One region of the Streptomyces sp. NPDC030296 genome, then DNA from elsewhere that is predicted to be linked to it. Evidence: riboswitches for the same ligand, from Rfam matches in the RefSeq annotation. Region 1 holds a riboswitch; each other region holds the start of a gene.
The links. Region 1 has a riboswitch for cyclic di-AMP ahead of ACZ4Z3_RS17585 (C40 family peptidase). Riboswitches for the same ligand answer to the same signal wherever they lie in the genome.
Positions count from the first base shown of each region.

Region 2: it holds a riboswitch for cyclic di-AMP, as region 1 does, so the genes downstream of both, ACZ4Z3_RS08960 (C40 family peptidase) here and ACZ4Z3_RS17585 (C40 family peptidase) in region 1, are expected to answer to the same signal.
Region 3: it holds a riboswitch for cyclic di-AMP, as region 1 does, so the genes downstream of both, ACZ4Z3_RS38465 (M23 family metallopeptidase) here and ACZ4Z3_RS17585 (C40 family peptidase) in region 1, are expected to answer to the same signal.
Region 4: it holds a riboswitch for cyclic di-AMP, as region 1 does, so the genes downstream of both, ACZ4Z3_RS29855 (transglycosylase family protein) here and ACZ4Z3_RS17585 (C40 family peptidase) in region 1, are expected to answer to the same signal.

Region 1 is NZ_JBVICQ010000005.1:484,077-491,609, forward strand. Features, by position in the region: gene ACZ4Z3_RS17570 (hypothetical protein) at 1-72, shown strand, start outside; gene ACZ4Z3_RS17575 (ATP-dependent Clp protease proteolytic subunit) at 234-875, shown strand; gene ACZ4Z3_RS17580 (hypothetical protein) at 883-1,200, shown strand; cyclic di-AMP (ydaO/yuaA leader) riboswitch at 1,564-1,762, shown strand; gene ACZ4Z3_RS17585 (C40 family peptidase) at 1,766-2,239, shown strand; gene ACZ4Z3_RS17590 (DUF6328 family protein) at 2,441-3,010, shown strand; gene ACZ4Z3_RS17595 (ATP-binding protein) at 2,982-3,440, opposite strand; gene ACZ4Z3_RS17600 (helix-turn-helix domain-containing protein) at 3,687-4,544, shown strand; gene ACZ4Z3_RS17605 (DUF397 domain-containing protein) at 4,568-4,792, shown strand; gene ACZ4Z3_RS17610 (8-amino-7-oxononanoate synthase) at 4,850-5,977, opposite strand; gene bioB (biotin synthase BioB) at 6,178-7,413, shown strand; gene ACZ4Z3_RS17620 (adenosylmethionine--8-amino-7-oxononanoate transaminase) at 7,406-7,533, shown strand, end outside.
Region 2 is NZ_JBVICQ010000003.1:193,160-200,692, forward strand. Features, by position in the region: gene ACZ4Z3_RS08945 (C40 family peptidase) at 133-1,212, opposite strand; partial or broken gene ACZ4Z3_RS08950 (transposase) at 1,753-1,956, shown strand; gene ACZ4Z3_RS08955 (hypothetical protein) at 2,137-2,490, shown strand; gene ACZ4Z3_RS08960 (C40 family peptidase) at 2,527-3,711, opposite strand; cyclic di-AMP (ydaO/yuaA leader) riboswitch at 3,721-3,895, opposite strand; gene pcrA (DNA helicase PcrA) at 4,168-6,666, shown strand; gene ACZ4Z3_RS08970 (M23 family metallopeptidase) at 6,766-7,533, opposite strand, start outside.
Region 3 is NZ_JBVICQ010000021.1:53,096-60,628, reverse strand. Features, by position in the region: gene ACZ4Z3_RS38475 (PrsW family intramembrane metalloprotease) at 1-680, shown strand, start outside; gene ACZ4Z3_RS38470 (aldo/keto reductase) at 966-1,910, opposite strand; gene ACZ4Z3_RS38465 (M23 family metallopeptidase) at 2,020-3,072, opposite strand; cyclic di-AMP (ydaO/yuaA leader) riboswitch at 3,083-3,238, opposite strand; gene ACZ4Z3_RS38460 (SpoIIE family protein phosphatase) at 3,287-4,027, opposite strand; gene ACZ4Z3_RS38455 (hypothetical protein) at 4,063-4,479, opposite strand; gene ACZ4Z3_RS38450 (GTP cyclohydrolase II) at 4,649-5,281, opposite strand; gene ACZ4Z3_RS38445 (MarR family winged helix-turn-helix transcriptional regulator) at 5,478-5,996, opposite strand; gene ACZ4Z3_RS38440 (dihydrofolate reductase family protein) at 6,126-7,283, shown strand; tRNA gene ACZ4Z3_RS38435 (tRNA-Met) at 7,374-7,447, shown strand; gene ACZ4Z3_RS38430 (outer membrane protein assembly factor BamB family protein) at 7,513-7,533, opposite strand, start outside.
Region 4 is NZ_JBVICQ010000011.1:161,325-168,857, reverse strand. Features, by position in the region: gene ACZ4Z3_RS29875 (Ppx/GppA phosphatase family protein) at 185-1,126, opposite strand; gene ACZ4Z3_RS29870 (DUF501 domain-containing protein) at 1,123-1,653, opposite strand; gene ACZ4Z3_RS29865 (FtsB family cell division protein) at 1,687-2,163, opposite strand; gene eno (phosphopyruvate hydratase) at 2,301-3,581, opposite strand; gene ACZ4Z3_RS29855 (transglycosylase family protein) at 4,004-4,690, opposite strand; cyclic di-AMP (ydaO/yuaA leader) riboswitch at 4,695-4,893, opposite strand; gene ACZ4Z3_RS29850 (transglycosylase family protein) at 5,076-6,104, opposite strand; gene ACZ4Z3_RS29845 (cytochrome P450 family protein) at 6,291-7,533, opposite strand, start outside.

The sequences.
Region 1 (7,533 bases):
CTCAACGAACTGGCCGCCACCCGCGGCTGGCCCCCCTTCTACGGGACCCCCGCCCCCGCCCCGCTCAACTGACCCGACGCTCCACCCCGTACGCCCCACCGCTCACCCGAGCCCCGAGACCGATCCCCGTGGAGCCACGCTCCGCGGGGATTTTCGCTGTCAGCCGAGCGCCACCCCCATAAGGGACGTACGTCCTGTACATTTTTTGCAGAAGTCGATCAGAGGAGACTCCCATGCCCGCGAACCGCCCGTCGGCCCGCCATGTGCTCCCCGAATTCACCGAACGCACAGGCACGGGTCACCGAACGATGGATCCGTATGCCAAGTTGCTGGAGGAGCGGATCGTGTTCCTCGGGACACAGATCGACGACACGTCGGCGAACGACGTGATGGCACAGTTCATGCACCTGGAGTACCAGTCCCCGGAGCGGGACATCTGCCTGTACATCAACTCCCCCGGCGGCTCGTTCAGCGCGATGACGGCGATCTACGACACGATCCGGTTCGTCACCTGCGACGTGGAGACCGTCTGCCTCGGCCGGGCGGGGGCATCCGCCGCGGTGCTGCTGGCGGCGGGCACCCCGGGCAAGCGATCCGTGCTGCCGGGCGCACAGGTGGTGATCCATCAGCCGGCGCCGGCCGAGCCGGTCACCGGGCAGGCGAGCGATCTGGCGATCCAGGCCGCGGAACTGATGCGCAACCGCCGGCGGCTGGAGGAGATGCTCGTACGGCACACCGGGCAGAGCCACGAACGGATCAGCGGCGACATCGAGCGGGACAAGATCCTCGACGCGCACGGAGCCGTGGAGTACGGCCTGGCCGACCGGATCGTGCCGAGCCGCGAGGGCTCACGGGCGCTCCCCGGCTCGAGGTGAGCCGCCGATGCTCCCACCCGAACTGCCGCCGTTGCCCGCGCTGACGCGCGCCGAGGCGGAGTTGATCGACCGTTATCTGGACGTGGTCGACCTGCTGGGCCGGATCAACCCGGCCCGCCCCGGCGACACATATCGCGGGCTGCGGGCCGCGCAGGCCCTCGTCGGCAGAGCGACGGCGCTGCGCGACGCGCTCGAACTGATGCACGCGCGCGGTGAGAACGAGCTGCACGCCTCCACCCTGGCCCGTGCCCTGCGGGTCCTGGACGGGGAACGGCGGGCGGCCCGGGTCACCCTTCCGCCGGAACCCGAGGACTCCCCCGCGTGACCCCGAGGCCCCCCGCCTGAACCGATCGGGCGTCGTCCGCCGTACTACTGACGGACCCTCCGGTCCGGGTTTCGACCCACCGGACGGCCTATCCGGAACAACCCAACGGCCCACCCGCCCTCAGAATCGCCGGAGTTGCGCATCATGCCTGCAAGAGTGCCGGAATCCACCATTCCATTGCTGGTGCGGACACCCTCGACTCTGTGGACAGAACGACTGAAAAGGGTCTGTCCACCCGAACGGGCGAGTGGTGAGTAACACCACAAATCCCTGATTCTGTTGGGATTTTCGGACTTCCGTGCGCCAAGATCCCTTCCTGACGACAAGCCCCCGCCGCAGCGGCGGGGCGATCCGGGCGGACGCCGAGTCCTGCCGCCGTCCGGATGACCGGTCGACAGGAGTGGATCGGCAGGAGTGGAGGACCCAAGCACGACGGGTCGCCGGGACGGTCACGCCATGACCGGGTCGAGCAGCCCTTGGGGTGAAGCCGCGTCAGCGGCCGGGCAACTTCGCCAGCCCGAATCCGACAGGTCATCCTTCACAGGCGGCTGACGAAGGGTTGCGCATGTCTGCGCTCAATCGTGTCCCGTCGCTGTTGACCCGGGCCGGCACGGCGTCGGCTCTGACCATCGCCGCCGTCGGCGGCAGCATCGTGGTCCCGGGGGTCGCATCGGACGCCGAGGCCGCCTCAGTGGCGTCGAAGGCACTTCAGGTCGCGGCTTCCAAGAAGGGCTCCCCTTACAGGTACGGCGCGACGGGCCCCGGCAGGTTCGACTGCTCGGGACTGACGCTCTACTCGTTCAAGAAGGCGGGCAAGAAGCTGCCCCGTACTGCCCAGCAGCAGTACAACAAGACGAAGCACATCTCCGCGAGCAGCCGCAAGCTCGGAGACCTCGTCTTCTTCCACTCGGGATCGAACGTGTACCACGTCGGTATCTACGCGGGGAAGGGAAAGATCTGGCACTCGCCGAAGACGGGTGACGTCGTGCGACTGCAGAAGATCTGGACGAAGAGCGTCTGGTACGGCCGGGTCCGCTGACCCGTCGGAGGGCGGCCGGACCACCGGCCGCCCTCTCGGTCGTGCCCGGCCGCCCTCTCGGTCGTGCCCGGCCGCCCCCAGAGGCGCCCCCGGGCGCCTCTGGGCCCCCGGCCGCTCCCAGGCCGCTCCCCGACTGCGCCCGAACCCTCTTTCGCCTCGCCCGCAGGCGTGACACGGGCCCGGATGGTTACTCGTACAGCCATGGCCGACGAACGCATCAGCCCCGCTCGCAACGAGACGCCTCTCGAGCGGGCCGACCGCAACTTCTCCGAGTTGCTGCAGGAGCTGCGGGTCACCCAGACGGGGGTGCAGATCCTCTTCGCATTCCTGCTGACGCTGGCCTTCACCCCGCGATTTCCGGACCTGGACTCGTTCCAGCGCGCCACGTACGTCACCACACTGCTGCTGGCGGTCCTCGCGGCGGCCCTCTTCACCGCCCCGGCCGCCCTGCACCGCTCGCTGTTCCAGCAGAACGCCAAGCCCACCATCGTCCGGGTCTCGTCCCGGCTGGCCGGTGTCGGCCTGGGGGTGCTGATGCCGGCCTTCGCGGGGTCGGTCCTGCTCGTCGTGGACGTGACACTCGGCCGGGCCGCGGGCCTCACCGCCGGCGGTGGCACGCTCGTCGGCTGTCTGCTGCTGTGGGGCCTGCTCCCGAGGCTGGTGGGGCGCTCCGTCCGCGGGAACCGCACGCCCTCCGCGCCGCGCCCCGGCGGGACGGTCCCTGCCCAGGGGCGGGACTCCGTCAGGGCTCCTGCGGACCGCCTGCCCTGACCGGCTGCACGGGGACGGCCCACGGAAGCTCGATCGCCACCGTCTTGCCGCCCTCCCGCGTGGGTCTGACGCTCAGCCGCCCGCCGCACTCGGCGGTCAGCCAGCGGATGATGACCATGCCCCGCCCGTTGTCCTGCTGTACGGCGGCGGGCAGGCGTTTCGGGAAGCGCGGATGGCTGTCGGTGACGCCGATGTGCAGATGCTCGTCACGGTCGAGGACGAGGTCCACGGTGAACGTGGGTGACTGACCGAAGGTGTGCTGAACGGCGTTGGTGGCGAGTTCGGACACGATCAGGCGCACGGTGTCCGCGATGTCCGTGTCGCTCGGCAGGCCCCATTCGGCCAGCACGGTGGCGACGTATCTCCGGGCCGCGGACACCGAGGCGGGATCGCTCGGCAGAGTGACGGATGCTTCCAGGTGATCTGCCATGGCGGTGCGTCCCTTTCCCACGGGACCGATGTCCGACTGGGAGCGGATGATTCGAGTACGGTCCCGGACTGGTGCTTCGCGCCAGACTGCCACTACCTGGGCCGTCACGGGTGGCGATCCACCAAGATATGCATATATCTGTCGCTCGAAGCGGTGAACTCTCCGACGGCCGACCGTATTCGAGGGGCCCCTCGGGCCATCCTCTACCGTCACCCGACTTCGCGCGCCGGGCGGAAGGAGACACCCATGCAGTACGGTCCGGCGGTGCGCCGCCGCAAGCTCGGCGCCGAGTTGCGCCTCCTGCGCACCCGCGTCGGCATCACCAGCATCGAGGCCGCCCGTCTCGTGGGCTGGCACCAGTCGAAGGTGAGCCGCATCGAGACGGGTGCCAGCGGGGTGAAACCCGCGGACGTCCACCGACTGCTGGACGCCTACGCGATCGACGACACCGAGTTACGCGAACTGCTGATGGCGCTGGCGGGCTCCGAGGACGGGGGCGGACGGCACAACTGGTGGCACGCGTACCGAGGGGTGCTGCCGCCGACGTACCGGGACTTCATCAGTCTGGAGTCGCAGGCGAGCGGGATGCGTACCCTGGAGACCTCGGTCGTGCCGGGTCTGCTGCAGATCCCCGAGTACGCCCGAGCGGTGACACGGGCCGCGGTGGAGGGGCTGGAAGACGACAAACTCGACGCTCTCGTGGAAGTGCGGCTCGCGCGGCAGGACGTTCTGCGCGGACGTCCACCGATGGAGCTGAGCGCCGTGCTCGACGAGGGCGTTCTGCGGCGTGAGGTCGGCGGGCCCGAGGTCATGGCCCGTCAGCTGGAGCAGTTGGTCGAAGCGGCGCGTCTGCCTCAAGTGAGGCTGCAGGTGCTGCCGTTCACTGCCGGGGCACACATCGGCATCACCGGTCCTTTCGTAATCTTCTCATTTCGGAGCACGTCCGATCTGGACGTGGTTGTTCTCGACCACTTGACGAGTAGCCTCTACCTCGAACGGAAAGAAGACCTCAAGGCTTATGTCGAGGCCTTCAACACCCTTCAGATCCACGCCCTTTCGCCCGAGGACTCGTTGGATTACATCGCCGGACTGGCTCAGGGCTAGCTTCCGGCGCGTAAGGAGGCACCATGTCAGCTCTGCCTCGGAACGTACCCACCAGTACCGCACTACGCGGTGTGCGGTGGCTGCGCAGCAGCCGCAGCACGGGGATGAACAACTGTGTGGAAACGGCCCGTCCCGGGTCCGGCCGGCTGGCCGGACTGGTGGCCGTGCGCGACTCGAAGAACACGGCGGGGCCCGCCCTGCTGTTCACCCCCGAGGCATGGGAGGGATTCGTCACCACGCTTCGGTGAGCACCACCGACCGCACCACCGGTTCCGCTTCTGGCGACGCACGGCCGCGACGCCGACTCACGGTCGCGTATCGCCGATGATTCCCACGGCTCGGTCGATCTGCCCCTCGGTGAGATCCGCCCGGGCGGTCAATCGCAGCCTCGAGATGCCGTCGGGCACGGACGGTGGGCGGAAACAGCCGACGGCGAGACCCGCCGCCCGGCAGTCCGCCGCCCACCGCACCGCCTGATCCGGAGACGGCGCCCGTACGGACACCACGGCGGCGTCGGGCCGCACCGCTTCATGGCCCGACGCCGTCAGCCGTGTGTGCAGCGCCCGCGCCACCTCACGGGCCCGGGCCGCCCGCTCCGGCTCACGGCGCAGCAGCCTGAGCGCGGCGAGGGCGGCGCCCGTCGCCGCCGGGGCGAGCCCGGTGTCGAAGATGAACGTCCGGGCCGCGTTGACCAGGTGGTCGATCACCTTCGCCGGTCCGAGGACGGCACCGCCCTGGCTGCCCAGCGACTTCGACAGGGTGACCGTCACGACGACATCGGGTGCTCCGGCGAGCCCCGCCGCGTGCGGCGCGCCCCTGCCGCCGTCGCCGAGGACACCGAGCCCGTGGGCGTCGTCCACGACGAGACCGGCGCCGTACGCGCGGCACGCCTCGGCCAGCCCGGCCAGCGGGGCGGCGTCGCCGTCCACCGAGAACACCGTGTCGGAGACCGCGATCGCGGGCCCCTTGGCCGTGCCGAGCGCCTTGCGGACCGCGTCCGGGTCGGCGTGCTCGACGACCTGCGTGGTCCCGCGGGCCAGTCGGCAGCCGTCGATCAGGGAGGCGTGGTTGCCCGCGTCGGACACGACCAGCGAGCCGTGCGGGGCGAGCGCGGTGACGGCGGCGAGGTTGGCGGCGTAGCCGGAGGAGAAGACGAGGGCGGCCTCGAAGCCGCAGAAGGCGGCCAGTTCGCGCTCCAGTTCGCCGTGGAGTTCGGTGGTGCCGGTGACCAGCCGGGAGCCGGTCGCCCCGCCGCCCCAGGTGCGTGCCGCCTCGGCCGCGCCCTCGATGATCTCGGGGTGGTGGGCCAGCCCCAGGTAGTCGTTGCTCGCGAGGTCGAGCAGGGGCGAGTCGGCGGGGCGGGGGCGCAGGGTCCGTACGAGCCCGGCGCGGCGGCGCGCCGACGCCTGCTCGTCGATCCAGCCGAACGCCATGAGTCCTCCGGGGGTCGCGTGGGCAGCCCTCGGCGCCGGTGCTGTCATCGGGCAGCGCGGCAGGGGCTTTTGTAGGCAGTGCACAGACACTAACGGGACGGCCGGTCGCCCACGATGTGGCGATACCCACACGTCGATCCGACTCTGTTGTCCGAAGTCTCCTTGGCCGGGAGCGGTCCGGTAGGACAGGATCGGCTCTCATGGACCTGCTGAACACGCTGGTGGACAAGGGGCTCCGGCGCGAGCCGCTGAGCCGTGCCGAGGCGCTCGCCGTTCTCGGCACCTCCGACGACGACCTGCTCGACGTGGTGGCCGCGGCCGGAAAGGTGCGCAGGCACTGGTTCGGGCGACGAGTGAAACTGAACTATCTCGTCAACCTGAAGTCCGGGCTGTGTCCCGAGGACTGCTCGTACTGCTCCCAGCGGCTCGGCTCGACGGCCGGGATCCTCAAGTACACCTGGCTGAAGCCCGAGGAGGCGTCGAAGGCCGCCGCGGCCGGTCTCGCCGGCGGCGCCAAGCGGGTGTGTCTGGTGGCGTCCGGGCGCGGCCCGACGGACCGTGACGTCGACCGGGTCGCGGGCACCATCAAGGCCATCAAGGAGGAGAACGAGGGCGTCGAGGTGTGCGCCTGTCTGGGTCTGCTCTCCGACGGTCAGGCCGAACGGCTGCGCGAGGCGGGCGCGGACGCCTACAACCACAACCTCAACACGTCGGAGTCGACGTACGGGGAGATCACGACCACCCACACGTACGCCGATCGGGTGGACACCGTGCAGAAGGCGCACGCGGCGGGTCTGTCGGCGTGCTCCGGTCTGATCGCGGGCATGGGCGAGACCGACGAGGACCTCGTCGACGTCGTCTTCTCGCTGCGTGAACTGGACCCGGACTCGGTGCCGGTCAACTTCCTGATCCCGTTCGAGGGCACCCCGCTGGCCAAGGAGTGGAACCTCACGCCCCAGCGGTGCCTGCGGATCCTCGCCATGGTGCGGTTCGTCTGCCCGGACGTCGAGGTGCGCATCGCCGGTGGCCGCGAGGTGCATCTGCGGACGATGCAGCCGCTCGCGCTGCACCTGGCAAACTCGATCTTCCTCGGCGACTACCTCACGAGCGAGGGTCAGGCCGGCAAGGCCGACCTGGAGATGATCGCGGACGCCGGGTTCCAGGTGGAGGGCGCCGATCAGATCACGCTGCCGGAGCACCGGGCGGCCGGGGGCGGCTGCGGGTCCCACGAGAGCGCCGGGTGCGGTGCTCATGAGGGCGGCGGCTGCGGGTCCCACGAGGGCGGTGGCGGGTGCGGGTCGCACGAGGGAGGCGGCGTCTGCGGTTCCGCGGCCACCTCCTCCTCCGCGGCGGCCCCGCAGGCGGGCGAGGCCCGGACTGACCTGGTCGCCGTACGCCGCCGGGGTGCCGGAACGGATCTCGCGCCCAATGCCTGAAGCGCCCGAACCGAGCGTGGCCGAGCTGCTGGACCTCGACCGGCGTCATGTGTGGCATCCCTACGGTCCGATGCCGGGCCGGGTCGAGCCGCTCGTCGTGGAGTCGGCGAGCGGGGTCCG
Region 2 (7,533 bases), on a different contig from region 1:
ACGGACCGACCAGCCTCTCGACTCCGGCCTGCCCCCGGACCTCCGACCCCCGCTGCCCTGCCGCCCCGCCGCCAGGCCCTTGCCGTCACGCCACCGACTGACGCGGCTCTGACGGCCCCGACGCTGCCCCGCTCAGGCCACCCGCGTGGCCCCGGCGAACGGCATTTCGTCGAGGGGGGCCACGCGTACCGGCGCGGAGGGGTTCGGGGCGTGGATCATCTGGCCGTTGCCCACGTAGATGCCCACGTGGCTGATGCCGGAGTAGAAGAAGACCAGGTCGCCGGGGAGCAGTTCCGCGCGGGAGACGCGGCGGCCGGCGCCGATCTGGCCGTAGGTGGTGCGGGGGAGGGAGACACCGGCGGAGCGGTAGGCGGCCTGGGTGAGGCCGGAGCAGTCGAAGGCGTTGGGGCCTGTGGCACCCCAGACGTACGGGCTGCCGAGCTTGGAGTACGCGTAGGAAACGGCTGAGGCGGCACGGGGATTGGGGGCGGCGGAGGCGGAGGAGGCCGGTGAGACCGGGCCGGTGAAGGTGCGCGGGGAGGAGAGGGCGGAGCGCGAGGCGTGACCGGTGCCGGAGCCGGGGCTGCTCAGACGGGTCCGGTCCTCGGGCGTCAGGCGGTCGAGGAGCCGCCGTGCCTCGGTCAACTTCGAGGTGACCGTCTTCTTGTGCCGCTTGACCTCCTGCTGCTTGGTCCTGAGGGTGCCCAGTTCGACACGGGCGGCCCCGCGGAGCCGTTCGATCTCCAGCAGCTGCTGCCGTACGCCGGCCACATCGGCCGCCTGCCGGTGGCCGACGCGTTCGGCCAGGGCGGCGTTGTCGAGGTACTGGTCCGGGTCACCGGAGAGCGCCAGCTGCCACGACGGGTCGATGCCGCCGGTCCTGTACTGCGCGGTGGCCAGCGAACCCAACTGCTCGCGGGCGGAGTTGAGCCGGTCGGTGCGGCGGGCCGCCTGGTCGCGCAGTTCCTCCAGTTTCATCTGCGCCTTGTCAGCCTTCTCCTTGGCTCCGTTGTACTTGTCGGTGGCGACTTCCGCCTCCTCGTACAGCTTGTCCACCTTCGCCTTGAGCTGCTCGGGCGTGAGGTGAGGGTCGGCGTGCCCGGTACCGTCGAAACCGGTCGCGGTCGCCGCGCCGGCGAGCGCGAGGGTCGCGGCCGTGCGGACCGTCGGGCCGCCGAGCGAGCGCTGTCTGGGCTTGCGGTGCGCTGCCACGTGGGACTCCAAGTCCTCTCGTACGACCGCCGTCCGTACGTCGGAGCGCACGGACCGCCTGGGGGAGCGGTGACGCATCCGGCGGCGGCCCGCACAGGGGGGAGCGGGACGCCGCCGGACTTTCTCGGCGGTGGTGTCCGACTGCCGCCCCTGGCCCGGGCGGCGGTGGGGAGCCGGTCACCTGAAGGAGGACGCTAAACCTGACTGTGTCGGGCCGGTAACGCGTTGTACGGAAGTGGCGCGCACCGACCGCGAGGTGACCGTATGTGACCGCGATCTCGCCCTGGCGCCGTCGTAATCACACTGCGCGATGACCGATGCGGCGATTCCCGGCCGGGACGGGGCGAGACGGTGCTATGGGGCGCATATATGCAAGATCGATTCCATCGCCACCACTTGCGGCGCAGGGTCTTGGATTCGAAAAGCAAGGCTTGGGGTCGATCGCGCTGCCGTCGTCGATCATGCCACGCGCCGACGAAGCGGCACCGCCGCTGTCCCGCCACGGGGTACATCGCCCCGCGCCGCCCCTCCGGCGACGCCGGCCACTCGAGTGACGCGCTGAACTGCGCACGCATCGATGCGTACGCGCTTCGCCACGCCCTGGCGGTGCTGCCGCAGCCCAAGGCGGCCAACGACCGCTTCGTCCTCGCGGTCGACGTCACCCACTGGCCGCGCCCGGAAGCTCCCGGCAGCCCGGAGCGGCTGTTCTGCCACGTTTACGGACGTCGTGGACGCTCCAGCGACCCAGTCTCGGCCCTGGCGACGTCGCCGAGGTGACCGCTTGAAGCCCCCGCCTCCGGGAGCCTCCCGCGCCCGGAAGTCCTCCGCGTCCGGAAGTCCTCCGCGTCCGGAAGCGCCTCACGCCAGTGAAGCACCCCGCCCCCGGTGCCCGGCCGGTCGTCGCCTCCTCATTAGGCTCCGGCCATGGACGTACTCATCCACCTCTTCGTCGCGCTCCACATCATCGGGATCGCCGCTCTCCTGGGCGGTTTCCTCACCCAGATGAAGGCCATGGGCCAGGGCACCGCCCTCTTCGTCCCCGCCATGCTGCACGGCGCGCTCACCATGTTGATCACCGGAGCGATCCTCGTCGGCCTCAACCAGGCGGACGACCAGCCCGTCAACAACATCAAGATCGGCGTCAAGATGGCGCTGCTGGTCGTGATCCTGGGGCTGGTGTACGTCAAGCGCGACGAGGAGACCGTGGACAAGTCGCTGTTCGGGCTGGTGGGCGCACTCACCATGGCGAACGTCTTCATCGCGGTGCTCTGGACCTGAGCCGGCACGCCTCCCCGCGAACCGGCCGCTCGACGGTTACGCCGGCCGCACCACGCTGTGGATGGAGGACTCGCCGTCGTAGAAGATCGACTCCTCGCGGACGTAGGTGCCCGGCTTCGGGGCGTGGATCATCATGCCGTTGCCGATGTAGAGGCCGACGTGGCCGATGTTGTCGTAGAAGAAGATCAGGTCTCCGGGACGGGCGGCGGGGAGTGAGACGGTCGTACCGGCGTTGACCTGGTCGTAGGTGGTGCGGGGGAGGTCGACGCCGGCGGCCTTCCAGGCGGCCTGGGTGAGGCCGGAGCAGTCGTAGGAGCCGGGACCGGTGGCGCCCCAGACGTACGGCTTGCCGATCTGCGCACGGGCGAAGGCGAGGGCCTTGGCGGCCTTCGTGGCGTAGGTCGAGTCCTCGACCGTCGTCGTGGTCCGGGTGGATGTGGACGGGGAGGTTGAGGCGGAGGTGTCCTGAGGGGCCTCCTGCGTCTCCTGGGGTGACTCGGCCCGTGACTCGGCCGCCGCCTGCTGCCGCGCCAGCTCCTCCGCCTTGCGGTCGGCCTCCTCCTGCTTCCGCTGCTCGATGTCCGCGAGCCTGGCCTTCTCCTCGGCGGTGAGCTGGGAGAGCAGTTCGCGGGCCGCGGCGAGCTTCGCCTGGACCTTGGCCTTGCTGGACTTGAGGGCGTTCTGCGACTCGGTGAGCTGTTCCAGGCCCTCGGACGCCTCCTGGCGCCGCTGCGAGGTCTCCGCCTGCTGCGCGACGTACTCGTCGACGGACTCCTGCTGGCGGTCCGTCAGCCGGTCCATCAACTGGTTCTGGGCGAAGTACTCCTGCGGGTCGTCCGCCAGGAGCAGGGCCGCCGTGTCGGGGGCGGCCGCGCCCGTCCGGTACTGGGCGGCCGCGTACGAACCCAGTTCGCCGCGCGCTTCGTTGAGCTTTTCCGTCCGCTTCGCGACGTCGTCGAGGAGGTTGTCGACCTGTTTCTTCTGCTTTGCGGTCTTCTCCTTGACCGCGTTGTACTTCTCGGTCGCCGTCTCCGCCTGGCGGTAGAGATCGCCTACCTTCTTCTCGATCTCCTCCAGACTCGGCTTGTCGTCGGTCGAAGGGGCGGCGGTGGCCGTCTGGGAGAGCAGGGCCACGGAGGTGAGGGCGGCGGTGGCGAGAGCGGGGGTGCGGATGCCCGCGCGCGTCCGGCCGGCCGGACGCGGCTTGCGGTGCGGCGCCATGGTTCGGCGACTCCTTCCGTAGTCCGCCTACCGAGTTAGCTGTCGGGTTCGGGCGCAAGCTTTCGGAAGGTTTGCCCTACGGCCCTCGCCGCGTACGGCGGTCGGGTCGATTCACCCCAGAGGTCGGTGGGTCCCCGGCTCCGGCTGCCGTGGAGGGGCGCACCGGACTCGGCGGAGGCCGTGCGGCCCGGCGACGTTCGCCGGTTGGGTCGTACGGCCTGACCCAAGACGCTAGCCAACTGGTGTGGTCCGTGTGAAGGTTGATGTTCGATATGCCCGATACGTTTTCGTGACCTTGGCCTCGCGGACACGATAGGTGCTACGTTCGGTCGCTCACCGTGATGGGGTGCGTGCGACCGATGGCCCACGGCTCCACGGGGCGCGGCCCGGAGCGTGCCCACGGACTTCCCGGGGCGGCCCCTCGCTGTCAGTGGGGGCGCCTAGACTCGGAGAGCGATGAGCAGCCTCTTTGACGACAGCTTCCTGGCGGACCTCCAGGCCCCCCGCGGCCGTGACGAGGAGCCCCCGCCGCCGCCCGAGGACGATCATGTGCCGGAGTCGATTCCGGACGATCTGTTCGGCGGGAAGTTCGACGTGCCGCCGGACCGGGACGCCTACTACCGCGACGGCGCCCCACGCCCCGCGATCGACGCGGCCGCCCTCCTGGACGGGCTGAACGAGAACCAGCGCGCGGCCGTCGTGCACGCCGGCTCCCCCCTGCTCATCGTGGCCGGCGCCGGCTCAGGCAAGACCCGCGTGCTCACCCACCGCATCGCCCACCTGCTCGGCGAGCGGAACGTCCATCCGGGCCAGATCCTCGCGATCACCTTCACCAACAAGGCCGCGGGTGAGATGAAGGAGCGTGTCGAGCAGCTCGTCGGGCCGCGGGCGAACGCGATGTGGGTCATGACCTTCCACAGCGCCTGCGTCCGCATCCTGCGCCGCGAGAGCAAGAAGCTGGGCTTCACCTCATCCTTCTCGATCTACGACGCCGCCGACAGCAAGCGCCTGATGGCCCTGGTCTGCCGTGATCTGGACCTCGACCCCAAGCGCTTCCCGCCCAAGTCCTTCAGCGCCAAGATCAGCAACCTGAAGAACGAGCTGATCGACGAGGAGGACTTCGCCGCCCAGGCCACCGACGGCTTCGAGAAGACCCTCGCGCAGGCCTACGCGCTCTACCAGTCCCGCCTCCGCGAGGCGAACGCGCTCGACTTCGACGACCTGATCATGACGACGGTCAATCTGCTGCGCGCCTTCCCGGATGTCGCCGAGCACTACCGCCGTCGTTTCCGTCACGTCCTCGTCGACGAGTACCAGGACACCAACCACGCCCAGTACGCCCTGGTCAGGGAGCTGGTCGGCACCTCCGAGCACCCCGTCGACGTGCCCCCCAGCGAGTACGACATCCAGCCCGCCGAGCTGTGCGTCGTCGGTGACGCCGACCAGTCGATCTACGCCTTCCGCGGCGCGACGATCCGCAACATCCTCCAATTCGAGGAGGACTACCCGAACGCGACGACGATCCTGCTCGAACAGAACTACCGCTCGACGCAGACGATCCTCTCCGCCGCCAACGCCGTCATCGAGCGCAACGAGTCCCGCCGCCCCAAGAACCTGTGGACCAACGCGGGCGCCGGCGCGCAGATCACCGGGTACGTCGCCGACACCGAGCACGACGAGGCCCAGTTCGTCGCCGACGAGATAGACCGCCTCACGGACGCGGGCCACGCGAAGGCCGGGGACGTCGCCGTCTTCTACCGGACCAACGCCCAGTCCCGTGTGTTCGAAGAAGTCTTCATCCGCGTCGGCCTGCCCTACAAGGTCGTCGGCGGCGTCCGCTTCTACGAGCGCAAGGAGGTCCGGGACGTCCTGGCCTACCTGCGTGTTCTCGCCAACCCGGAGGACTCGGTCCCGCTGCGCCGCATCCTGAACGTCCCCAAGCGGGGCATCGGTGACCGTGCCGAGGCGATGATCGACGCCCTCTCCCAGCGCGAGAAGATCAGCTTCCCGCAGGCGCTGAAGCGCGTCGACGAGGCATACGGCATGGCCGCCCGGTCGACGAACGCGGTCAAGCGGTTCAACACGCTGATGGAGGACCTGCGGACCGTCGTCGAGTCCGGCGCAGGTCCCGCGACCGTCCTGGAGGCGGTCCTCGAGCGCACGGGCTATCTGGCCGAGTTGCAGGCGTCCACCGACCCGCAGGACGAGACCCGCATCGAGAACCTCCAGGAACTCGCGGCCGTGGCCCTGGAGTTCGAGCAGGAGGCCGGCGCGGCGGAAGGCGAGGGCGCGACCCCGGCCAGTCTCGCCGAGTTCCTGGAGCGGGTCGCCCTGGTCGCCGACTCCGACCAGATCCCCGACGAGGACGAGGACGGCTCGGGCGTCATCACGCTCATGACCCTCCACACCGCCAAGGGCCTGGAGTTCCCCGTCGTCTTCCTGACGGGCATGGAGGACGGGGTCTTCCCGCACATGCGTGCCCTGGGCCAGACCAAGGAGCTGGAGGAGGAGCGCCGCCTCGCCTACGTCGGCATCACCCGCGCGCGGGAGCGGCTCTATCTCACCCGGTCGTCGATGCGCAGCGCCTGGGGGCAGCCGTCGTACAACCCGCCGTCCCGCTTCCTGGAGGAGATCCCGGCGAGCTACCTGGAGTGGAAGCGCAAGGGCGGCTCCGCGCCGATGTCCTCGGGGCCGGTCGGCGGGATCGCGTCGTCGTTGTCGTCGTCGCGCTCCCGTTCCTCCGCCTCGGGCGCGTCCGGCTTCGCCACCCGTCGCACCAACGAGAAGCCGGTGGTCTCCCTCGCCGTCGGCGACCGCGTCACCCACGACCAGTTCGGCCTCGGCACGGTCATCGCGGTCAAGGGCACGGGGGCCAACGGGGAGGCGACGATCGACTTCGGTGACGCCAAGCCGAAGCGGCTGCTGCTGCGGTACGCGCCGGTGGAGAAGCTGTAGCGACCCGAGGCTCGGTGACGAGCCTCCGCCTCCGGTGACATGACTCGGGCCCCTGCTCAGCAGGGGCCCGGTTGTCGTGTTGGTGCCGGTCGGTGACGGTTACGTCGGGTCCAGTCCGTGGCTGCGCAGCCACGGCAGGGGGTCTATGGCCGAGCCGCCCGCGGGGTGGACCTCGAAGTGCAGGTGCGGGCCGGTCGAGTTGCCCGAGTTGCCCGAGTAGGCGATGACATCGCCGGCCTTGACCGTCGCACCGGAGGCGACCTTGTACGTGGAGAGGTGGCAGTACCAGGTCTCGGTGCCGTCCTTGGCGGTCACGATGACCATGTTGCCGTAGGCCGGGTTCCACTGCGTGCGCACGGTGCCGTCGGTCGCGGCCATCACCGGCGTGCCGTATGAGACGGGGAAGTCGATACCGGTGTGCAGCGACATCCAGTTGACGCCGGACTGCCCGTAGTACGCGCTGAGCCCGTGCTTGGCGACGGGCAGCGCGAACTTCGGCCGCAGCCGCTCCTTGCGGGCCGCCTCGGCCGCCGCCTTCTTCTGCTCCAGCTCCTGCTGGGCCTTCAGGTCGATGCGCTCCTGCGTACGGCTCGCCCGGTCGGCGAAGTCGTCCGCCTCGGCGGACAGGCTCTCCAGCTGGGTGTCGAGCTGGTTGTTGGCGGCGGACGGCTTCACGGCGGTGGCGTCCGACTTGGTGGCCGCCGTCGTCTCCGTCTCGCCTCCACCGATGCCGACCGAGGCCGCCGCGATACCGGCGACACCCATGACGCATGCCGAGGGCACGGCCACCGTCAGCAGGGCGGAACGTTTGGCCGGAGCGCGACGACGTGACCGCGAGGCCGCGCGAGTGGCCGCCCGGCCCGGGCT
Region 3 (7,533 bases), on a different contig from region 1:
CGGCCAGGGCCGGGGAACGGCAGCCCGTGCGGCGGGTGCTGGTACCGGTCGGCGGGCTCCTGCTCGCGATGGGCATGCACGCGGTCTGGAACGGGTCCGCGGCGTTCGGGGAGTACGGGTTCTTCGCGGTCTACGCGGTGTTCATGGTGCCGATGTTCGGGCTGCTGACGTGGTTGTCGATCTGGGTGCGGCAGCGGGAGCTGCGGGCCGTGCGGGAGGAACTGCCGGTGTACGCGGCGGCGGGGTGGCTGACGCCGCCCGAGCCGTTCGTGCTGGGGTCGATGCGGGCCCGGCGGGTGGCGCGGGACTACGCGTCGTACCACTTCGGCAAGGCTGGTGCCCGGGTCGTCGCGGAGTACGAGGTGTACGCGACGTCGCTGGCCTTTCTGCGGCGGCGGGGGCGGTTGGGGCGGGGCGGGAGTGACTTCGTGCTCCGCGAGCGGCAGCTGCTGTTCGAGCTGTGGCGGCGGCGGGAGCTGGCTCGGCCGGCGTTGGCCTACGCGGGGCGGGGGGTGGTGCCGGTGGCTGCGCCGGGGCCGTCGATGCCGTTGCCTTGGCCGGGGTACGGATACGGGTACGGGTATGGGTACGGCCAGGGGCCGGGGCTTGGGCACGGGGCTGGGGCGGCGTCGCCGTATCCGGCGGTTTCGGCTGTGCCGTATCGGCCGTACTGGTCTTAGCGGTGGGTGGGTTGCTTGCGGCTTGTGGGGGCTGGGGCGCCCTCGGGTGCGGGGTGGGTCGGGGGCGCGCCGGGGGGTGTCCATCCTCGGAACGGCGCGGAATCGGTTTCTCGGGAAGCGGGACCCGTTGACGCGCCAACCGCTGCGGGCGGACACCCCCCGGCACACCCCCTTGCGTCCGTACGCGGCACACCCGCCGCGGGGCCTGCGGCGCCCCGGCGACATGCGTCGGGTCGTCCGTGTGCGGCGGGCCCGTCCCTGGGGCTTGCGCCGTCGCGGTGCGGGTTACTCCGATGCCTCTGTCAGGGTCTTCAGTTCCTCCGGAGTGAGGGTGAGGTCGGCTGCTGCCAGGAGTGGGGGGAGTTGGGTGGTGGTGCGGGCCGAGGTGATGGGGGCGGTTACCGTCGGCTGGGACGCGAGCCAGGACAGGGCGATCGTGGCGATCTCGGCGTTCCTGGAGCGGGCGATCTCGTCGAGGGCGGCGAGGACGCGGGGGCCCCTCGGGGTGTCCAGGTAGGCGCCGGCGCCGGCGGCGCGGGGGCTGTCGACCGTGGTGCCGGGGCGGTACTTGCCGGTGAGGAAGCCCTTGGCCAGGGCGAAGTAGGGGACTGCGGAGAGGCCCGCGTCGGCGGCCACCGACTGGAGGGCGCCCTCGTAGGTGTCGCGGGAGACCAGGTTGTAGTGGGGCTGGAGCGCCACATAGCGGGCCAGGCCCTCGCGGGCCGAGAAGTCCAGGGATGCCTGGAGGCGCTCGGGGGTGATGTTGGACGCGGCGATCGCGCGGACCTTGCCCGCCCTCACGAGGTCGTCGAGGGCGGTGATGATCTCCTCCACGGGCACCTCGGGCCTGTCGAAGTGCGTGTAGTAGAGGTCGATGTGGTCGGTGCCCAGGCGGGCCAGCGAAGCGTCCGCGGCGGCCTTGATGGTGGCGGCGGAGAGGCCCTGGTACTCGGGGTGCTGGCTGACCTTCGTCGCGATCACCACGTCGGCCCGGTTGCCGCGGGCCTTCACCCACCTGCCGATGATCGTCTCGGACTCACCGCCCGTGTTGCCGTCGACCCACGCGGAGTAGGAGTCGGCGGTGTCGATGAAGTTGCCGCCGGCCTCGGCGTAGGCGTCCAGGACGGCGAAGGACTCTGTTTCGTCCGCCGTCCAGCCGAAGACGTTGCCGCCGAGGGAGAGCGGAAAGACCTCGAGGTCGGACGTGCCCAGCTTGCGAAGAGAAGTCATGTGTTGCTTCAACCACCCGGTCCGACGGTCGCATTCCGGGTGACATGACGGACGCCGCGTCAGGCCTTGGCCTCACGCGGCGCCACATTCGTCTCGGGCGGGGCCGAGGTCAGACGGTCAGGCCCTTGCTGCGCAGCCACGCCGCCGGGTCGATGCCGGTGCCCGAGCCGGCCGTGTGGACCTCCAGGTGGCAGTGGGCGCCGGTGACGTTGCCCGTGGCGCCGACGCGGCCGATGACGTCGCCCGTGCCGACCTTCTGGCCGACGCTGACGCTGATGGAGGACTGGTGGGCGTACCAGATCTCGGTGCCGTCGTCGAGCGTGAGCACGGTCTTGTAGCCGTACGAGCCGTCCCAGCCCGCCTGCGTGATCGTGCCGCTGTGGACGGCCTTGAGGAGGGTGCCCGTGGGGGCGGCGAAGTCGAGGCCGGTGTGGTAGCCGGAGGACCAGTAGGGGCCGGCCTGGCCGAAGGTGGAGGTGATCGTGTACGAGGAGGTCGGCAGCGTGTACTGCTTGGCCAGGGCGGCCAGGCGCTCGGCTTCCTTCTTCTTCGCGGCCTCTTCCTCCGCCTTCTTCTTGGCGGCGGCCTCCTTGGCCTCGGCTTCCTTCTTCTCCTCGGCGGCCTGGTCCGCGGCCTTCTTCGCGGCGGCGGTCTGGGCGGCCTCGGCGGCCTTCAGGTCGAACGCGTCCTGCTGGGACTCGGCCTGCTGCATGATGCGCGCGCGCAGCGCCTCACCGGCGTCGGTGGTGCCCTGCTGGGTGTCGGCGGCGATGAGGCCGGCCTGGCTGAGCGGGGCGGTCGAGCCCTCGGGCTCGTCGGCGGCGTCATCGTCCTCGAAGACCGAGCCCACGTTCGGCATGTCCGGCATGGAGATGGCCACCGGGGCCTTGCCGCTCTGGGCGCTGGCCATGCCGGCGCCACTGACGGCGGCTATGACGCCGACGCCGAGAACCGTGGAGCTACGGGCGAACCCGCCACGCTGCTTGGTCTTGGCCACACGGTGCCGACCGCGGACGGGGCGGAGGGACTCCGCGGTGGGGTTCCACTCCTGGAAGGGGCCCTCGTTCTCGCTGTCGTAGCTGCCGAAGCCGAAGGTCTCTGGTTCGCCGCTGCGTTGGCTCGGCACGAACGGGGCTTCGGTCGCGGACCGGTTGGACGCCACGTGGGGCGTACTCCTTTCCTTCCTTCGCCTACCGGGTTAGCTGACGGGTTCGGAGCGGAAGGTCTCCTACGCGCGTAAACCGAACGTGCTCCCACGGCGGTTTGCGCGCGATTCACCCCAGGGTGGTGGTTCCCCGGTTCCCTACGGGATTCGGCGCGTGAGCACGGAGCCGCCTCTTGTGACGGCTGGGACGACCGCGCTGCGTTATCGAACGTTAATAGACGCGGGGGCGGCATTCCAAGCGATTCTGAATGATCGTTCGGCTTTCTGCGCTGGACTTACGGGTCATCAGCGGTGGAAAACGGGCGAGTTGACCCCGCCTCGGACGCTCCAGTCGCGCTGACGGTGCGTCAGTTGTAATGCGGAGGGGGTTCGGGTGGGCACGCTCAGTGAAATTCCTCAGGGGCGGTGCGCGGCCAACAGCGCCATGTCGTCCGCGGCTCCGTCGCCGGTGTGCTCGCGGACCTCTTCGGCGAGCGTCGTCACAGGGCGCGCGGGGCGGGGAAGTACGGCCGGCGAGCCGGGCGGCCGGGTCGGAGAAGACGCCGTCCGCGTTCCGCGCCTCGGACAGGCCGTCCGTGGAGAACAGCAGCGTCGCGCCGGCCGGGAACACGACCTCCTCCGCGCGGTCCGGCCAGGTGCCCAGCTCGTCGAGGCCGAGCGGCAGCGCGGTCCACGGGGTGTCGAGGGTCCCCAGAGCGCCGTCGGCGTGGAGCAGCAGCGGAGCCGGATGACGCCGGTTGAGATACGGCCCAGTCCGGCGCCGGGCGGGAACTCCGCGAGGACGGCCGTCACAAACCCCTCGTACGGCACGGTGGGGTCCCGCCGCGCGGGGGTCCCGCCTGGTGACCTCCCGTGCGAGCGCCCGCTCCAGCCGCTGGGCCACGGCCTCCAGGGTCGACTCCTGCTCGGCCGCCTCCCGGAACGCGCCGATCAGCACGGCCACCGCCGCCACCGCGCCGAGCCCCCTGCCGCGTACGTCCCCCGCGATCAGCCGTAGACCGTGGGGGGAGTTCTGCACCGCGTACAGATCGCCGCCGATCGAGGCCACGCCCTGCACGGCCTCGTACCGCGCCGCGATCTCCAGCCCTCCCCGATCCGCTCCTGGGGCCTCGGCAGGACGGCCCGCTGCGCCGCCTCCGCGATCTCGCGGGCCGTGGCGAGGCGGGCGTCACTGCGCCGGACGAGTCGGTTGACGGCCACGGCCAGGACGGCGACGGTGGCGACGGTCGAGATCTCGGTGAGCGCGTCCGCCTCGGTCGAGATCTCGGTGAGCGCGCCCTCCTCGCCCACGCTGCTGTACCGCGGTCTGCGCCGCGGTGAAGAAGGGGACGGCCCTGAGTCACGCGGCATGAAGTGGTCGTAGCAGAGGCCGCTGACGACGAGGAGGACGGGCAGGAACCGCACGAGGGCGCGGGCGTAGCCCAGGGCCTGTCGTTTGGATCACGCCTGGGCCGCGGGGCGTGGCACGCGCGTCACGCCCCGCTCACCGGAGCAGTCAAGGCACCGTTGCCGAAGTCGGCATGATCCAAACGAAAGACCCCAGAGGCCCCCCGCCGGCGTCCCGGCCGGGCGTTCAACCCGCCGTCAGTTCCGCCAGGGGCAGGGTGTGCTGGGTGGTGAGGACCTTCGCCCGGAGGTAGCGGACGTTGTGGGCGGTGGTGAAGACGCCGGTGGGGACGCGGTGCCGGACGCCGACGCCGAGGTCGCGCAGTTGCCGCGCCTTGTCGGGGTTGTTGGAGAGCAGGTCCAGCTCGTCGATGCCGAGGGCGCCCAGCATCTGGGCCGCAGCCGTGTAGTCGCGGGCGTCCTCCGGCAGCCCTAGCGCCGTGTTCGCCTCGTAGGTGTCGAGGCCCTGGTCCTGGAGGGCGTACGCGTCGAGCTTGTTGTAGAGGCCGATGCCGCGGCCCTCCTGGCGGAGGTAGAGGAGCACCCCGCCCTGGTCGGCGATCCGCTCCACCGCCTCGCGCAGCTGGGGACCGCAGTCGCAGCGGGCCGAGCCGAAGACGTCGCCGGTCAGGCACTCGGAGTGCATCCGGACCAGCGGGGCCGTGCCGGGGGCGGGGTCGCCGACCACGATCGCCAGGTGCTCACGGCCGTCGACGAGGCCGTGGAAGGTGACCATCTCGGCGTCGACGCCGTAGCCGTCCTGGAAGCGCAGCGGTACCCGGACGCGGGCACGCGGGGTGGCAGCGGGGAAGTCGGGCATGCGGGTTCTCCGGTCCTGGGTGTGACTGCCGCTGTGCTTCAGTTTTGAATCACAGCGCTCGCCGCGACCCTATCCCCTGCTTCAAATTTCAAGCAACCAGTAGGCAACCAGTTTTGGGATGCGTCACATTGAAGGGATGGGGGGAATAAAGGCCGCCCCCTCATCCCTCGTCACCGGGCGACAGGGTCGGGCGGGGTCACTGGCCCGAGGGGCAGGAGCGGCGGCGCCACGGCAGGTCGTCGGGGCCGTTCTGCTGGGCCTCCTCCCCCTCGATCGCCGCCGCGATGGCCGAGCAGATCTCCTCGAACTGGCCGACCTGCTCGGGGGTGAGGTGGTCGAAGACCGCCTTGCGGACCGACTCCACATGCCCGGGCGCCAGCCGCTCCAGCAGGGCGAGGCCCTCGTCGGTCAGGACGGCGATGCTCCCGCGCTTGTCCCACTGGCAGTTCTCGCGCCGGACCACCCCGTCCTTCTCCAGCCGGGTCACGACGTACGTCAGCCGACTGCGCGTGATCTTCGCGTGCTCGGCGAGATCGGTCATCCGCATACGCCGGTCCGGCGCGTCCGAGAGCACGGCCAGCACCGCGTAGTAGAGGTGCGGCATGCCCGCCTCCTGCTGGAGCTGCCGGTCGAGCGCGTCCTCCAGGAGCGTGCTCGCGGCGAGGTAGGCGCGCCAGGCACGCTGTTCCTCGGGGGTGAGCCAGCGGGTCGTCATACGTACAGTGTAGTTATTGTTTAAAAGTTGAACCACGCCCGGCCGGTCAGCCCGTCGTTCCAGCCCGTCAGCCCGTCGTTCCAGCCCGTCAGCCCGTCACTTCAGCCAGCCAGACCAGGGAGCGTCTCCATGCCCCAGCCCTATGTCCTGTTGTCCGCCGCCGTCTCCCTCGACGGCTACCTGGACGACACCGGGCCCGAGCGGCTGCTCCTGTCGGGCCCGACCGACTTCGACCGGGTCGACGAGGTGCGCGCGGCCAGCGACGCCATCCTGATCGGCGCCGGCACCCTGCGCACCGACAACCCCCGGCTGCTGGTGAACTCCCCCGAACGGCGCGCCGCCCGCGTCGCCGCCGGCCTGCCCGAGTACCCGCTCAAGGTCACGGTCAGCGCGTCCGGCGATCTGGACCCGAACGCCCAGTTCTGGCACACCGGCGGCGAGAAGGTGGTGTACACCACGGACAAGGGCGCGGAACACCTCCGCACGCTGGGCCTGCCGACCGGCCCGGCCGGCGTGGACGTGGTGTCCGTCGGCCCCGACCTGGAGTGGTCCGCCGTCCTCGACCACCTCGGTGACGTACGCGGCGTGGGGCGGCTGATGGTCGAGGGCGGCGGACGCGTCCACACCCAGCTGCTCCAGCAGGGCCTCGCGGACGAACTGCAGCTGGCCGTCGCACCGGTGTTCGTGGGCGAGGCCGAGGCGCCGCGGATGTTCGGGACGGGCGCGTACCCGGGAGGCCCGAGGAGCCGGCTGCGGCTGGTGGAGACGAGGCCGGTCGGCGACGTCGTCCTCATCCGCTACGTCCCCACGGTCCCCGGCCCCGGCCCCGCCGTCTCCGCCGCCGACCGCCACTGGCTGGCCCTGGCCTGCGAACTGGCCGCCGAGTGCCCGCCCTCCGGGACGGCTTTCAGCGTGGGCGCGGTCGTGGTCGCCGCGGACGGTACGGAGCTGGCCCGCGGCCACTCCCGCGAGGCCGGCGACCCCGTCGCCCACGCCGAGGAGGCGGCCCTCGCCAAGCTCGACCCCACCGACCCGCGCCTGGCCTCCGCCACCGTCTACAGCAGCCTGGAACCCTGCGCCCGCCGCGCCTCGCGCCCGGCCCCCTGCGCCCGGCTCATCCTCGACGCCGGCGTACGACGCGTCGTCACGGCCTGGCGCGAGCCGGACACGTTCGTGCCGGACGCGACGGCCCGCAACGCGGTCCTGGCCGAGGAGGGCGCGGTGGTCGTCGTCGTACCGGAGTACGAGGAGCGGGCGAAGGAGCCGAACCGGCATCTGGTGGGCTGAGAAGCCGAGCGTCGCGGAACGGCTGTGTTCGGGGTCTCGACAAAGCCGTGTGCTTCGAGTCCCGCGCATGACGTACACTGGTTTCACCGACGCGGGGTGGAGCAGCTCGGTAGCTCGCTGGGCTCATAACCCAGAGGTCGCAGGTTCAAATCCTGTCCCCGCTACTGAAAGACCCGGGGCCGGAATCCGATGAGGATTCCGGCCCCGGGTCTTTGTATGCGCGCGGAGGTCAGGCCCTGACCGCGTACAC
Region 4 (7,533 bases), on a different contig from region 1:
CGATTCTCTTGTGAAGAACTTCACGAAGTTTCCCGGCGGCGCGTCAACGAGGGGCGCCCGAGCACCCCTCGAAGGCGCTCATACGTTATCCGAACAGCTCAACCGAGACTACCGACAAGTAGTAAACAGATCCTCACAAGCGCCCCGAACCCGCCGAGAGGGCGCCCGCGTTCCGGCCGCGCGGCTACGCGACGGACCAGGCGATTCCGTCCAGGATGTCGTGTTCGCTCACCACGACCTCCGAGGTCCCGATCCGCTCCATGATGGCGAGCAGGACGAGCGCGCCGGCGGCGATCACGTCCACCCGGCCGGGGTGCATCGAGGGGATCGCGGCCCGCTCGGCGTGCGTGGAGCGCAGCAGCCCCTCGGTGATCTCCCGGACGCGCTCGTAGGGGATCCGGGAGTGGTGGATGGCCGTCGAGTCGTACCCAGGAAGGTCCTGGGCGATCGCGGACAGCGTCGTGACCGACCCGGCGAGCCCCACCAGGGTGTGGGCCTCGCGCAGCGGTACGGTCCGCTCGGCGAGGTCCAGGGCGGCCTCGATGTCGGCGCGAACGGCCGCGATCTCCTCGGGGCCGGGGGGATCGACGACGGCGCCGTCCCGGACGAGGTGGCGCTCCGTCATCCGCACGCAGCCGATGTCCACGGAGCGCGCGGCGCGCACGTGGTCGTCGCCGACGACGAACTCCGTGGAGCCGCCGCCGATGTCCACCACCAGGAACGGCTTGGCCAGATCGTCCCGGCCCAGCAGCTCCTTGGTGGCACCGGTGAAGGAGAACTCGGCCTCCTGGTCACCGGAGATGACCTCGGGCTCGACACCGAGGATGTCCATGACGCCCCTGACGAACTCGTCCCGGTTCTCCGCGTCCCGCGAGGCGGACGTCGCGACGAACCGCAGCCGCTCGGCGCCCAGTTCCTTGATGACCGCCGCGTACTCCCGGCACGCGGCGAACGTCCGTTGCAGCGCCTCGGGCGCCAGCCGGCCCGTACGGTCGACGCCCTGGCCGAGCCGCACGATCGTCATCCGGCGCTCCAGATCGACGAGTTCACCCGACTCGGGGTCGGCGTCGGCGACGAGCAGCCGGATGGAGTTGGTACCGCAGTCGATGGCGGCGACACGGGTCACTTGGCGGCCTCCTCTGCGGGAACCACGCACGGTCCCTTCGCCCACCACTCCGGCAGCATCGCGATCGCCTCGTCGCCCAGCGGGTTCACCCCGGGGCCGGCGGCCAGGGAGTGCGCCACGAGGACGTGGAGGCACTTCACGCGGTCCGGCATGCCGCCCGCGCTCGGGAAGCCCTCCAGGACCTCGATCTCGTCCCGGCGGGCGATGTAGTCCTCGTGCGCGGCCCGGTACGCGGCGGCGAGTTCGGGGTCGGTCGCCAGGCGCTCCGTCATCTCCTTCATCACGCCGTTCGCCTCCAGCGTGCCGATCGCGGAGGCGGCCCGCGGACACGTCAGGTAGTACGTCGTCGGGAACGGCGTCCCGTCCGGCAGGCGCGGCGCCGTCTCGACGACGTCCGGCTGCCCGCACGGGCACCGGTGCGCGATCGCGCGCAGTCCGCGCGGCGGGCGCCCGAGCTGCTGCTGGAAGGCCTCGACATCCGCGTCGGTGGGCTCGGTGCGCGGGGTGGAGGGCGGGGGCGTGTCCATACCTGTACGTAAGTCCTCTGGAGCTCTGGTCGGTTACTGGGCGGCGGCGTCGGCCTTGTCGACCCCGTCCCAGACGTTGGTGTACCAGGGGAGGTGGGCCGCCCCCTGCGTCGTGCGGGACTGCTTCGCCGCGTCCGGGTCGATCATGGTGTAGCCGGTCTCGCCCGGCATGACGTAGTGCAGCCGCTCCCGGATGCGCTGCTCGGCGTACGCGTCGTCCTGCCAGCGTGCCTTGAGGTCGCGCAGCTCCTCGACGCGCTCGCGCGCCTCCTGGCGCTGGCGCCGCATGTCGGCGATCTCGGCGCGCTGGGAGACGTACTGCCTTATGGGGTAGGCGAGGGCCACGATCATCGAGCAGAGGACGAGGGCGAGCAGCGCGGCCCGGCCGGTGAGCCGGGAGCGGCGCGCCTGGCGCCGGGTCTGGGAGCGGTAGACCCGGGCGGCCGTCTGCTCACCGAGCAGCTTCAGCCGGGTCGCGGTGGAGAAACGGTCCCGGTCCTTCACGGGCATGTCCCACTTCCCCTTCCTACGGGCCCAACGTGCGTACGTCCCCGCACACGGTACGGGACCGGGTACGGGGACGTACGTGCGACGCTTCCTACTGCCGCCCTACGGGGTCAGCCCTTGCTGTGCCCGTGGCGAGCAGGTCAGCCCTTGAAGCGCGGGAAGGCGCTGCGGCCGGCGTACACCGCGGCGTCGTCGAGGATCTCCTCGATGCGCAGCAGCTGGTTGTACTTGGCGACGCGGTCCGAGCGGGCCGGGGCGCCGGTCTTGATCTGGCCGCAGTTCACGGCGACGGCGAGGTCGGCGATGGTGACGTCCTCGGTCTCGCCGGAGCGGTGGGACATCATGCACTTGAAGCCGTTGCGCTGGGCCAGCTCGACGGCGTCCAGGGTCTCGGTGAGCGAGCCGATCTGGTTGACCTTGACGAGCAGCGCGTTGGCCGCGCCCTCCTCGATGCCGCGGGCGAGGCGCTCGGGGTTGGTGACGAACAGGTCGTCGCCGACGAGCTGCACCTTGTCGCCGAGGCGCTCGGTGATGGTCTTCCAGCCGTCCCAGTCGTCCTCGAACAGCGGGTCCTCGATGGAGACGAGCGGGTACGCGTCGACGAGCTCCGCGTAGTAGTCCGTCATCTCGGCGGCGGTGCGCTCCTTGCCCTCGAAGACGTAGACGCCGTCCTTGTAGAACTCGGAGGCGGCGACGTCGAGCGCCAGGGCGATCTGCTCGCCGGGGGTGTAGCCGGCCTCGTTGACGGCCTCGAGGATGAGGTCGAGGGCGGCGCGGTTGGAGTCCAGGTTCGGGGCGAAGCCGCCCTCGTCGCCGAGGCCGGTGTTCAGGCCCTTGCGCTTCAGGACCTTCTTGAGGGTGTGGTAGACCTCGGCGCCCCAGCGCAGCGCCTCGGAGAAGGACTCCGCGCCGATCGGGGCGATCATGAACTCCTGGATGTCCACGTTGGTGTCGGCGTGCGAGCCGCCGTTCAGGATGTTCATCATCGGAACGGGCAGCAGGTGCGCGTTCGGGCCGCCCAGGTAGCGGAAGAGCGGGAGGTCGCTGGCCTCGGAGGCGGCGTGGGCGACGGCGAGGGAGACGCCGAGGATGGCGTTGGCGCCGAGGGAGCCCTTGTTGTCGGTGGCGTCCAGGTCGAACATGGCCTGGTCGATCAGGCGCTGCTCGGTGGCGTCGTAGCCGACCAGCTCCGGGCCGATCTGCTCGATCACGGCGAGGACGGCCTTCTCGACGCCCTTGCCGAGGTAGCGGTTCGGGTCGCCGTCACGGAGCTCGATGGCCTCGAAGGCGCCCGTGGAGGCGCCGGACGGGACGGCGGCACGACCGGTGCTGCCGTCGTCGAGGCCGACCTCGACCTCGACCGTGGGGTTGCCTCGGGAGTCCAGGATTTCCCGGGCTACGACGACGTCGATGGACGGCACGAGCATCTCCTTCTTGGGATGTGACGCGTTGGTGCGGGGCCACGGGGGCCGTGCGACTAGAGCCTAACCGCCCCGGGGCCGTCGGCAGCCGACCGACCGTCCCGTGGACAGACAGACCGTACCCATTGTTCCAGCTCGGAACAAAGGGGGGTGGGCAGGAAAGTGAACAGAAGGGGGAGCGCGACGGCCCCGGACACAGAAAAACCCCGCCCCGGTGCGTACGGGGGAATGCGCACCGGGGCGGGGAGCCCGTGGGGACGGGGGACGGCCCTCACGAGGTCTTCACTCAGGAGGACACGGCTGTGAGCGGACCCCGGTTCAGCCGGGGAGCGGCCTTTTTTTCGGCCCGGCCGAACCGCGGTCCCGGCCAGGCCGCGGCGGACCCCAGGGGCCCGGCCGCGGCGACCGTCCGGAACCGGCCGTCAGCTCAGGTGGAGCTGCTGGCCGGGGTAGATGAAGTCGGCGTCGTCGATGATGTCCTTGTTCAGCTCGAAGAGCTTCTCCCAGCCACCCTTGACGTTCTTCTTCGCGGCGATGCTGCTGAGGGTGTCGCCCTTGACGACCTTGTACTCGCCGTCGCCCTTCTTGACCTTCTTGCCGGTCGGGGTCTCGACGGTGGCGCGCTCGGAGGAACGCGAGGCGCGGGTCTCCTGGGTGCTCTTCTGCGAGGAGGAAGAGGACGAGGAGGGGCTCGAGCCGGAGTTGCCGGAGGAGGCGGCGGCACCGTCGTACGAGGCGCCGGACAGGCCCTTGCCGCAGACCGGCCAGGCACCCTTGCCCTGGCCCGCGAGGACCTTCTCGGCGATGGCGATCTGCTGGGCCTTGCTGGCCTGGTCGGCGGTGGAGGCGTACTGCGTACCGCCGTAAGCGGCCCAGGTGGAGGCCGAGAACTGCAGACCGCCGTAGTAGCCGTTGCCGGTGTTGATGGTCCAGTCGCCGCCGGACTCGCACTGGGCGACGGCGTCCCACTCGGACGCGGTGGCGGCGGAGGCGCTGCCGGCCGCCATGAGCGGGGCGGCTATCGCGGCGGCGCCGGTGACACCGGCGACGGCGATGGCGCGGGCGGTCTTGGACGGACGGCGGTGCTTGCCCTTGCTGGAAAACAGCATGGAGTGATCCCCTCACCGACGCCTACGAGGTGAGCTGTCGGGTTCGGGCCGGTTGAGTTGCCCGGCCGCACCCGCTCGCCTTTCGGCTCACGTGATGCGGCTTCACCCCGAGCCGGTGCCGGCGGTGTGACCCCAAGGGCCTCAACCGCCGGACCCGGCACAAACCTTGGGTCCCCCGCTCCTGCCTACGGCGCTTGACGCGACGACTGTTCCGAGCGGCCGTCGGCAGGATTCGGCGTGACGACCGCAGGGGCCCGCTGTGGCGAGCGGTCACGACCGTAAACACGTGATTCGCCGAATTTCAAAGACGATCAGGGGGTCTGTGATTCATCTCCCACCGAGATCAAAACGGGCATTAAGGGGCGAACCGTGACCCGAACTGCCGCTACTTTTCGCCCGTTTCGGCACCGACTTCCAGGGTCTGACCGGGAAGGATGAGGTCCGGGTCGGTCCCGACCGTGCCCTCGTTCTCGGCGTACAGCTCCCGCCACCCGCCGGTCAGCTCAAGGGAGTCGGCGATGGCCGTCAGACTGTCCCCGGGGCGGACGGTGTACGAGCCGTCGACAGCCTCGCGGGACGCGTCGCCGCCACGGGAGGCATGACGGCCGGTGGAGGCGTCGCCACGGGAGTCGGCCACGTCCGTGTGGACGCCCTCCTCGGCGCTGGCGCCACGGTGGCGACCGGTGCCGGCGTCGGCATCGCCGCTGGTGGAAGGGGTGTCGCCCGGCGTGGAGTTGTCCGAGTCGCCATTCTTGGCGTCGACCTCGGCCGAGCTGCCGGATTCCTGCGAACCGCCGACGCGGCCGGAGCCCGAGGACTCAGCGGACTCGGAGGAGTCGCCCGCGTCCGCGTCGGCCTTGGCGGAGTCCCCGGAGGCACGAGAGGACGAATCCGACGAACCGGACAAGTCAGATGACTCCGAGGAATCAGACGAGTCGCTGGACTTGGTGGAGATGCCCGACGAGTTGGACGAACCGGACGAATCACCAGAGCTGGACGAATCGCCCGCCACCCCGGTGTTCACGTCGGCCGAGGCGGAGTCGCCGTCGAGGTTGTGGAGGAGTCCGCAGGTCGACCAGGCGCCCACACCCTGGTCGTCGAGGATCCTCTCGGCGACCGCGATTTGCTGCGAACGGCTGGCCTGGTCGGGGCTGGTCGCGTAGTCGAGGCCGCCGTGGTTCTCCCAGTCGGCCTGGGAGATCTGGAGGCCGCCGTAGCGTCCGTTCCCGGTGTCCGCGCTCCAGGAGCCGCCGCTCTCGCACTCCGCCACCTGGTCCCAGGTGGTTCCACTGGCCGCACTCGCGCCGGTGGCGCCGAGGAGCGGGATGGCGATGGCGGAGCCGGTCACTCCCGCCGCGACGAGGAGTGCCGGAGCCTGACGGGGGCGACGGTGACGACCGTTCCCGGAGAGCATGCGGTTGCCTTTCACGCGACAGCAGAGATCTGTGCGAGGGATGTGACGACCCTTCGCACTGACGTGTGAACGTAGCCGTAGACGATCAGTTGTCACAAGTTAATGCAGCGGAGATCACGTGAAGATCACGAACTTGAGGGTGCGTCACCTTCGGCCGCTGATCCTGATAAGGGCACAGGCCGTTCATCAGCCCTGACGCGGTGTGAACTCGACGGGAAGGGTGCGCAGTCCGCGCATGATGAGCCCGCCGCGCCAGCGCAGGTCCGCCGGGTCGGCGGCGAGCCGCAGGTCGGGCAGGCGGGTGAGGAGCGTCGCCAGCGCGGTCTGCCCCTCCAGGCGGGCGAGGGGCGCGCCCAGGCAGTAGTGGATGCCGTGGCCGTAGCCGAGGTGCTGGTTGTCGCGGCGGGACAGGTCGAGGGTGTCGGGGTCGGCGAAACGGGCGGGGTCGCGGTCGGCCGCCGCGAGGACCACCAGCACCGGGTCGCCGGGGGCGATGTCCTGCCCGCCGACGGTGAGCGGCCGCGTGGCGAACCGCCAGGTGGCCAGCTCCACCGGCCCGTCGTAGCGGAGGAGTTCCTCGACACCGGTCTCCAGCAGGGCGGTCTCGCCCGCGGCGAGGGAGGTCTGGAGGCGGGCGCGCTGCTCGGGGTGGGTGAGGAGGGCGTAGGTGCCGTTGCCGATGAGGTTGACGGTGGTCTCGAAACCGGCGAACAGAAGGATGAAGGCCATGGCGGCGGCCTCGTTCTCGGTGAGGTGCTCACCGTGGTCCGAGGCGCGGATGAGACCGGAGATGAGGTCCTCGCCGGGGCCGGGTTCGGCGGGCAGCGCCTCGCGCTTGCGGTGGATGAGGTCCGCGAGATAGCCGCGCATCTTCTTCACCGACCTCGCGACCCCGCCACGCGGCCCGCCGCCGTGCCGGATCATCATGCCCGCCCAGTCCCGGAAGTCGTCCTGGTCCTCGCGGGGGACGCCGAGCAGGTCGCAGATCGCGTAGATGGGCAGCGGGAAGGCGAACTCGTGGATGAGGTCGGCCTCGCCCTTCTCGGCGAACCGGTCGATGAGGTCGTCCGTCAGCTCCTGGACCCTGGGGGCGAACTCGGCGACCCGGCGCGGTGTGAAGGCCTTGGAGACGAGGCGGCGCAGCCGGGTGTGGTCCGGCGGGTCGATGTTCAGCAGATGCGTCATCAGCTCGGCCTTGCGCTCACCGGGGATACCGGTCTTGCCCTTGGCGTGCGCGGGCTCGTCGTGATGCGCCGGGTTCTTGGACAGACGCTGGTCGGCGAGGGCCTGCTTGGCGTCGGCGTACCGGGTGACCAGCCAGGCCTCCACACCGCTGGGCAGCTTCGTACGGTGCACGGGCGCGTGCTCACGGAGCCAGGCGTAGGCGGGATAGGGGTCGGTGGCGAACTCCCAGGTGAACAGGGCGGGC